3 regions of the Viridibacillus sp. NPDC096237 genome follow, and region 1 is predicted to be linked to each of the others. Evidence: riboswitches for the same ligand, from Rfam matches in the RefSeq annotation. Region 1 holds a riboswitch; each other region holds the start of a gene.
What was found. A riboswitch is a leader RNA that binds a small molecule or an ion and turns the genes downstream of it on or off. The one in region 1 is predicted to bind lysine.
Positions count from the first base shown of each region.

Region 2: another riboswitch for lysine. It lies ahead of ACQKMD_RS14305 (aspartate kinase); the one in region 1 lies ahead of ACQKMD_RS12160 (amino acid permease).
Region 3: another riboswitch for lysine. It lies ahead of ACQKMD_RS14575 (transporter substrate-binding domain-containing protein); the one in region 1 lies ahead of ACQKMD_RS12160 (amino acid permease).

Region 1 is NZ_JBNNTI010000019.1:62,038-65,327, reverse strand. Features, by position in the region: gene ACQKMD_RS12170 (CynX/NimT family MFS transporter) at 1-895, opposite strand, end outside; partial or broken gene ACQKMD_RS12165 (aminoglycoside 6-adenylyltransferase) at 1,039-1,143, shown strand; lysine riboswitch at 1,365-1,543, shown strand; gene ACQKMD_RS12160 (amino acid permease) at 1,651-3,111, shown strand.
Region 2 is NZ_JBNNTI010000026.1:9,033-12,322, forward strand. Features, by position in the region: gene ACQKMD_RS14305 (aspartate kinase) at 43-1,275, opposite strand; lysine riboswitch at 1,401-1,582, opposite strand; gene uvrC (excinuclease ABC subunit UvrC) at 1,641-3,290, opposite strand, start outside.
Region 3 is NZ_JBNNTI010000027.1:8,459-11,748, forward strand. Features, by position in the region: gene ACQKMD_RS14570 (hypothetical protein) at 1-977, shown strand, start outside; lysine riboswitch at 1,098-1,279, shown strand; gene ACQKMD_RS14575 (transporter substrate-binding domain-containing protein) at 1,414-2,262, shown strand; gene ACQKMD_RS14580 (amino acid ABC transporter permease) at 2,326-3,069, shown strand; gene ACQKMD_RS14585 (amino acid ABC transporter ATP-binding protein) at 3,093-3,290, shown strand, end outside.

The DNA of each region.
Region 1 (3,290 bases):
AGCCTACTAGATAAAGAACACCGTATACAACAACAATAGGACGTTGATCTTTTCTACGTCCTGCAATAATCGGAATCATGAACGTTGCAGGCAATTGTGAAAACTGCATAAAGGAGAACATCCATCCAGCTGTATTAGCACTCATACCTTGTGACTGCAACATTTCTGGAATCCAAGTAGCAGTTGTATAGAAAATAAGAGATTGGAAGCCCATTGATAATGTAACTGTCCAAGTTAGAGTTGATTTCCAAAGCGAGACATTTTCTTGATTAGTTTGAGAACCATTATTCAATTCGGACTTAGGTTTACGAATTTGAGGGAGCCAAACAATTAGGGCAATAATCACTAAAATAAACCAAATACCAAGTGCAATTCTCCATCCGAGTTCTCCGCTAGCAAGAGGATAACTAATCCCAGCTGCTAAACTTGCAGAGAGATTCATAGAAACTGTGAAAATACCTGTTAATAATCCAACTTGTAATGGGAATTTCAACTTAATCAAACTTGGTAGTAAGACATTTCCAAAAGCAATTGCCACACCGATTAGGGATGTTCCTAATAACAGAGTGAAGGTTATACCGAAAGATCTAGTAAGAATTCCAACTGCAAGTAATACTGTTGAGAATAGTAATGTACGTTCTATACCAAAACGCTTTGAAAATTTTGGAGCTATAGGAGAAATAATAGCAAAGGCAAGTAAGGGAATTGTTGTGATAAATCCTGCCAATACATTTGAAATGTGTAAGCCTTCACGTATAAATGAGATGATTGGGCCTACAGATGTTAGAGGTGAACGTAATGTAGAAGCTATGAAAATAATCCCAATTACAAGTAACCAAATGTTACAGTTCCATTTTAGCTTTTTGCTATTTTGAACAGCTGGATTTGTTGCCAATTGTAGCGCCTCCTATATATATTCATGAATTTTCTGGTTTTACAAACCTCTATTTGACAAAGGTCAATTATATCAAAGAAAATAAATAAATATAATTAAGAGGACTCAAAATAATTTTATCGAATTGATACGGAGGATTGGTGATGAGAACAGACCAACAAATGATGGATTTGATAATAGATGTAGCGAATAATGATGAACGTGTACGAGCCGTTTGTATGAATGGTTCGAGAACAAATATCAATGTGTCTACTTTCATTCCATGGTTATGAAGAAAGTGCTGAAGTATTTGGTTATTTAAAGCATATTCATACGCTTCCAAGGGATGCTAAAGTGATATTCTGAAGAATTATTTAGAATTCAGCTTAAATTGTTTTAATATTCAAGAAAATTTACATCTTGAATATACAATTCTCTTGTATTATAATTGGAACATATTAAATTAATATATTGCAATGCCTCATCCATTCGATGAGGTAGAGGTCGCGGTGTTAAAAAGTAAAATGGATGAGGCGAAAAGCGTCAGTGATTCTATTTGAAAGGGAATATCGCCGAAGTGTTTATAAGCTTCTTCTTATAAATATTGGGGCTGTTGCCGAAAGGTGCAGAACTGTCACGTCTTCGCAGGCGTGTTGAGCTATCTTTATCAAGGTTGATGGGCATGTTTCGATACCATCGCATATTCCTTGTGATGGTATTTTTTATGACATCAAGTTAACCTTCTTGCAATGAAAAATGGAAAGAGGAGATTCTTAATGAGTAATAAAAATAATGGCCAGGGCGTTGAGACGCAAGGTCTTAATAGAGGATTGAAAAGTCGTCATGTGACGATGATTTCACTTGGAGGAACAATTGGTACAGGGTTGTTCTTAGCAAGTGGTGGAGCCATTCATGAGGCTGGTCCAGGCGGAGCGTTATTAGCATATTCTTTAATTGGTATTATGGTGTTTTTCTTAATGACAAGTTTGGGTGAAATGGCTGCGTTTATGCCTGTATCTGGTTCATTTAGTACTTACGCATCTAAATTCGTTGACCCAGCGTTAGGTTTTGCCCTTGGTTGGAATTATTGGTATAACTGGGCAATTACGATTGCAGCTGAAATCGCAGCTGTATCATTAATCATGAAATTTTGGTTCCCAGATGTATCGTCATTATACTGGACAGCAGGTTTTTTAGTCATCATCTTCACATTAAATATCTTATCAATTAAAAGCTTTGGTGAAAGTGAATATTGGTTTTCTCTTATAAAAGTCGTAACAATTATTGTCTTTATCATTGTTAGTTTCTTGATGGTATTTGGTTTAATGGGTGGACAAGACCCAGTTGGATTCAAAAACTTCTTCATTGAAGATGGTCCATTCCATGGTGGTTTCTTCGCAATGTTCGGTATTTTCCTAGCTGCAGGATTCTCGTTCCAAGGAACAGAACTACTAGGGATTACTGCTGGAGAAACAGATGATCCAGGAAAAAATATTCCGAAAGCTGTTCGTCAAGTTTTCTGGCGTATTTTGTTATTTTACATTTTAGCAATTTTAGCGATTGGTTTATTAATCCCATTCACAGATTCACGTTTAGCAAGTAGCGATATTACAGTAAGTCCGTTCACATTAGTATTTGAAAATGCAGGGATCGCGTTTGCTGCTTCAGTTATGAATGCGATTATTTTAACAGCGATTTTATCTTCAGGTAACTCTGGATTATATGCATCATCACGTATGCTTTGGGAGCTTGCAAAAGACGGTAAAGCGCCTAAAATGTTCACTAAATTAAACAAGCGGGGTATTCCGATGGCTGCACTTGTAGCAACTTGTTTAGTTGCTTGTGTATCATTTATGGCATCATTCTTCGGTGATGGTGTTGTTTACATTTGGTTGTTAAATGCTTCAGGTATGTGTGGATTTGTAGCTTGGCTAGGAATTGCAGTAAGTCATTACCGATTCCGTAAAGCTTATATTGTTCAAGGTCGTGATTTAAACGAATTACCTTATAAAGCGAAGTGGTTCCCATTCGGTCCAATCTTTGCCTTCGTACTTTGTGCAATTGTCGTTGTTGGTCAAAACTATACAGCATTTACAGGTGAACATATCGACTGGTATGGTATGCTTGTTTCTTACATCGGATTGCCAATTTTCTTAGTGATCTGGTTTGGATACAAAATCGTTCATAAAACAAAAATTGTAAAATTAGAAGACTGTGACTTCGATAGTCATCGTTAACTTAAAATCCTACGTAGCTATTAGCTAGTAATTTCAGACTGTAGACAAACTCAAAGAAATCCGAGTTTGTCTACAGTCTTATTTTTTTAAAAAAATAAATAAGACCGTTGATTTCCGCTACGGTGGACGCTTTCCGCGGACGGGCTCCTCCTTTGCTCCAATCAACTACGCGCATGGAA
Region 2 (3,290 bases), on a different contig from region 1:
CATCTATTCAAGATGCCTAGTCAGCTTTTTAAATTTATATTTTTAAACTTGAATTTCGAGACTAGCTGCTAACTCAAATTCATCATGTAATGCATTTGCAGCCAAAAACATTGAATCCTGAGGTATGATGACAGAAATTTTAATTTCAGAAGTACTTACCATTTTGAGTGTAATATTTTCTTTATGTAAGCGATCAAACATTTTTGCAGCTACGCCAGGATTAGATACTATACCAGATCCAACAATCGACACTTTAGCTACGTCTTCTTCATAATTTACATGACGATAACCAATTTCAGATTTATTTGCTTCCAATACACGAGCGGTATCTGCTAAATTTTCTTTTTTAATAGTGAAAGATACCGAAGGCTCTACACCTTCAATAATAGTTTGAACGATTATATCTACGTTAATATGATTATCTGCTAATACTGTAAATATATTTACTAAAGAACCATTATAATTCCCTTCATACCCTACCGTTACACGAATAATATCTGACATAAATGCAACCCCGCGTACAACTAAATCTTTTTCCACTTCTACTTCCTCCTTCATAATTGTTCCTTCATCTTCTACATAACTAGAGCGAACTGCTAATGGAATGTTATAGTTTTTCGCAAACTCTACAGCACGTGGATGCAAAACACCCGCTCCTAAATTCGCCAATTCTAGCATTTCATCATATGACAGTCCTTGTAGTTTACGAGCATTCGGAACATAACGAGGATCTGAAGTATACACACCATCAACATCTGTATAAATATCACAGCGTTCAGCACCTAATACCGCAGCTAAAGCAACTGCTGTCGTATCTGATCCACCACGACCTAGAGTAGTAATATTGTTATTATTATCGATTCCTTGGAAACCTGCAACTACAGCTACACAGTCTCTATCCAACGCTTTCTGTATATTTGCCGCTTGGATTTCCACAATGCGCGAATCACTCGGAACGCCTTCTGTTAATATTCCAGCTTGCCAACCAGTGAAGGACTGAGCTTTTAAACCTATGCTTTGCAAAGCAATCGATAATAATGAGATAGTCACCTGCTCACCTGTTGTTAAGAGCGTATCCATTTCTCGCTTCGATGGATTTGGCATAATTTCATGTGCCATATCTACAAGTATATCCGTCGTTTTACCCATTGCCGAAACAACAACGACAACATTATTGCCCTTTTCCTTCTCTTTCTGAATGCGTCTTGCTACATGCATTACGCGTTCAATCGTTGCAACTGATGTACCACCAAATTTAAAGACTAAACAACTCACCCATAACCTCTCCCTTACTTGTTATGACGACCGTATTCACAATGACATCTTATGAAAAAAGCAGCCTTTCACACGTTTCCATGTGAAAAGCCGCCTCCGTAGAATGCACGTTCAAAAGAACATTCATGTGAGATAGCCCTCCAGAACCGAAACGGGTCTGACAATTCTACACTTGTTAAATGTAGAACCAGAAATAAATTGGAAATAGTCAATTTATCACTTCGGCGACCTTCCCTTTCATCAACAGTCCTAGGATCTATTCATCCTCTTGCTGATTACTCTTGAAATCCGCACCTCTATCATCACTAAATAGTGATTATTTAAATAGTAATGCTACCTTAACACAATTTTCTGATTACTACAATTTATTTTTCGGAAAAATAAGTAAATATGGTATAAGCTAGTTTTTTTGGTACATTCGCAGCAATTAACTCTTCATAGGATGCCTCACGAATTTTTTTTACCGAACCAAATTGTTTGAGAAGTTGTTGCTTTCGTTTCGGACCAATTCCTTCAATTTCATCGAGAACAGATGTAATGGCATTCTTCTCATGTAATTGGCGATGGAAGGTAATAGCAAAACGATGCACTTCATCTTGAATTCGTTGTAATAGATAAAATGCTTCACTCGTTCTCTTCAATGGAATAATTTCTGGCGGCGAGCCATATAGCAGTTGAGAAGTTTGGTGTTTATCGTCTTTTGCTAAACCAGCAATAGGGATATCTAAACCAAGCTCATCTTCTAATATTTCTCTTGCCACTTCCATTTGTCCTTTCCCACCATCGATAACGATTAAATCAGGTAAAGGCAAGCCATCTCTTAATACACGAGTATATCTTCGGCGAATGACTTCTCGCATTGCACCGTAATCGTCATGCTTTGCAGCCACTTGAATTTTATACTTACGATAATCCTTTTTGCTCGGCTTTCCGTCAATAAAAACAACCATTGCCGAAACGGCGTCAGCTCCGAAAATATGGGAGTTATCAAATGATTCTATGCGAAGTGGTGTAGCGATATTCATCGCATTTCCTAATTCTTCGCAGGCACCTATTGTCCTTTTTTCTTGACGCTCAAGTAACTGGAATTTCTCAGAGATAGCGATTTGAGCATTTTTACTCGCTAAGTCAACAAGTTCTTTTTTCTTTCCCCTATGTGGAATCGTCACTTTTATATCAAGCACAGTCGCTAAAAGCTCTCCTTCAATATTCGAAGGTATGAAGATTTCCTTCGGCTTAATATGTTCTGCTTGTTCATAAAAGCGCCCGACAAACGTTAAGAATTCTTCCTCAGGATCTCTATAAATCGGGAATAACGAAACATCTCTTTCAATTAACTTGCCTTGTCGAACAAAGAACACTTGGATACACATCCAGCCTTTATCAACCGCATAACCAAAAACGTCACGGTTCGTTAAATCAGTGAGGGTGATTTTCTGACGTTCCATGACCGTTTCTATATGGGCAATTTGATCTCGGTATTCTTTCGCTCTTTCGAAATCTAATTTTTCAGCTACATCGAGCATTTTTGCATTTAAATCTTCTTTAACTTCTCCATAACCACCATTTAGGAAACTTGTTATACCTTGAATAATCTCTTGATATTGGTCTTTCACAACTTCTTTTACACAAGGAGCTAGACATTGACCTAAATGATAGTATAAACAAACTCGGTTTGGTAAATTCGTACATTTCCGAAGAGGATACAGGCGATCAAGTAATTTTTTCGTTTCATTTGCAGCAAAACTATTTGGATAAGGTCCAAAGTATTTACCATTATCCTTCTTCACTTTGCGAACGATAAGAAGTCGCGGGTGCTTCTCATTCGTAATTTTAATATAAGGGTACGTCTTGTCATCCTTCAGCATAATGTTGTATTTCGGATCATGGGTTTTAATGAGGTTCAATTCTAAAATAAAAGCCTCTATATCCGAAGATGTCACTATGTATTCGAAATCTTCTATTTCGCTTACAAGTCGTTGCGTTTTACCATCGTGACTGCCTGTGAAATAAGA
Region 3 (3,290 bases), on a different contig from region 1:
AAATAACAGAAGATGAAGCTAGAGAAATTTTATGTAAAGAGATATTAGTGGAATTAGGAATCGAAGAAAATGAAGAGCTAGGCGAATTTGAATTAGTCTATCAACCAATTCGAGATTATATAGGCGTTACTGTTGATGGGGAAGTTCAAAAAGCAAGTCAGTTGTTCAGTGAAACAGAACTTGAACAATTTTCTGTTACACCCGTTCAAGTGACAAAGGCACTACCAAAGTTATTAGGTGCAACAGATCAATATGTATTGCGAGAAGAAGATGGCAATTTATATTGGTATGTTGCGGAAGACCTGGATGCAAAAGGTGAAGATGCAGAAGCTGTGATTGAAGTACTACATTTTGATGATGCGGGCGCTAATTATGAATCTAATGTAGTTTGGGATACAGAAGTAAAGACTGTGTTACCTTTTGAGCAATTGAAAGATAATGCAATGCAATTTTTAGAGATTATTTCTGGTGATATACACAATAAATACATGCTTGAAGAGCAATCTATACTACATGAAGATACAGAAGAATTTGATGATAATTCAGATGAGGATATCTTCAATGTGGATGAATATGATGAAGAGGAGTATGCTGACGAACATGAGGATGAACCAACAACTATGTTTACTTTTATCCCATATTTCCATGAATACAAATTAGAGAATTACTCTGTCCTAATTGAGGTAGGTATACATACAGGAATTATTCGTTCATGTCTGTATAGTGCTTTAAACATGGAGTCTATTCGAGGTATTAATATTACACCGATAATTTCATTACCAGAAGCTGATGCTATATATAAACAGAATTTACAGATGAAACTTTCACGTTTTGAAGAGATAGATGAAGATGATGAAATGACAATTTATAGTTTAAATTACTCAATTAACGCTCCTTCTGAAAATGGTGCAATTGATAAGATTAATGCTACAACAGGTGAAGTTACGTACGCAGAATCTGATATTGTTAGAGGCTAAAAACCAGTTGAAAGAAAAACAATATTATTCTGATTATTTCATCAAAAGGTTATTGACAGTAAAAGTTCGTTACTGTAGACTGTGTACAATGATAATTGAATACAAACCTCACTTTTTAATGGGTGAGGTAGAGGCGCGATATCTATTAGTCTTTAGTGGAGCTTGAGAAACTATGAAACTATGGAGAAGGAGATATCGCCGAAGTTTGTAATACACTCGATGTTACTTGCTGGGTCTGTAGTTAATAACTGCAGGACTGTCTCAATGAACATCCTAGTTCGTTGAGTTGAGCTATCTCATTTAGGGATAAGTAGAGGATTTAGGCTAATGTACAATGCGACCTGAGTTCATCTTAGGGCGCGTTTTTTATACGTACAATAGCCTTTTTTATTATTTATAGGTAAAAAACGGATATTATCTAAGGGGGAGAAATATTATGAAGAGAACATGGGTGATTTTTTCAAGAATGATTCTACTAGCAATTTTATTACTAGCAGGTTGTGGATCTAAAAATTCAGATTCAGGGAAATCTACTACAGGTGAAAAGAAAAAAGAAACATTCACAATTGGTATGGAAGCAGGCTATCCTCCGTTCAACTGGACACAAAAAGATGATTCAAACGGTGCCGTGAAGATCTCTGGTAACCCAGAATATGCTGGCGGTTATGACGTTGAGATTGCAAAACGTGTCGCAGATGCTTTAGGTAAAGAATTAGTAATTGTCAAAACAGAATGGGACGGCTTAGTACCTTCATTAACTTCAGGTAAAATTGATGCAATAATGGCGGGTATGTCACCAACTAAAAAACGTAAAAAAACCATTGATTTCACTGATAACTACTATACATCTAATTATGTAATGGTTGTTAAAAAGGGCAGTAAATACGAGAAAGCTACTTCAATCCAAGATTTTAGTGGTGCCAAAATTACAGGTCAATTAAATACGACACACTACGAGGTAATAGATCAAATTAAAGGTGTTAAGAAGCAAACAGCAATGGATAACTTTCCTGCAATGCGTGTAGCGCTTGAATCTGGTGTAATTGATGGTTATGTATCTGAACGCCCAGAAGGAATCAGTTCTTCAGCAGCAAATGATAAATTTGCAATGGTTGAATTCACGGATGGCTTTGAAGCATCAGAAGAAGATACAGCAATTGCTGTAGGTGTTAAAAAAGATAGTGATTTAAAAGATAAAATTAATGAAATTTTAAAAGGTGTCTCTGAAGAAGAACGTATCGAAATCATGGATACAGCGATTAAAAACCAACCAGCTGCAAAATAATGTATGACGGATACCGGCCGCGTATCAAGTAGTCGGTATTATTGCTTTTGAAGGAGGAACAGCATGAGTATTGATTGGATTATTAGCATCGTGACTGACAACTGGGAAATGTTCCTTCGCGGGGCATGGATGACATTATTAATTGCTATTGTTGGTACGATTTTTGGTGCTATCATTGGAATGTTTATTGGTGTTATTAATACGATTCCAAAGCCTGAACGTGGAGTAAAGAGAATTTTCTTAAGTTTAATTAATGCACTTCTTACAATATATGTGGAACTTTTCCGTGGAACGCCAATGATCGTTCAAGCAATGGTGATTTTCTATGGCTCTGCTCTAGCATTTGGTGTAGATATGGACCGTACGTTTGCTGCGATTTTCATCGTCGCGATTAATACGGGGGCGTATATGGCAGAAATTGTACGTGGGGGTATTATCTCAGTGGACAAGGGGCAATTTGAGGGTGCTCAAGCGATTGGTATGAATCATTGGCAAACAATGGTCCATGTAGTGTTACCACAAGTTTTACGAAACATTTTGCCATCAACAGGTAACCAATTTATTATGAATATTAAAGATACAGCGGTATTGAATGTAATTGGCGTAACAGAACTTTTCTTCCAAACAAAATCTGTTTCTGGAAATAATTTTCGTTACTTTGAATCATTCTTCGTAGCAGGTGTTTTATACTTAGTCATGACATTCACGGTTACGAAAATTTTACGCTATTTTGAAAAACGATTGGATGGCCCACAAAACTACCAAATGATTGATAATCAAGACCAAATGAATGGCAAAAAAGCATGATTGCGAGCAAAGGAGATAGACTTATGAAAAATGTAATCGAGATACAACATCTAAGCAAATCCTTTGGCACTCATGAGGTTCTTAAAGACATTGATTTCTCTGTAAACAAGGGGGAAGTTGTCTGTGTCATCGGCTCTTCAGGATCTGGGAAATCTACGCTTCTTCGTTGTATTAACTTATTAGAAAGACCAAGTGGAGGACAGATTATTTATCATGGTGAG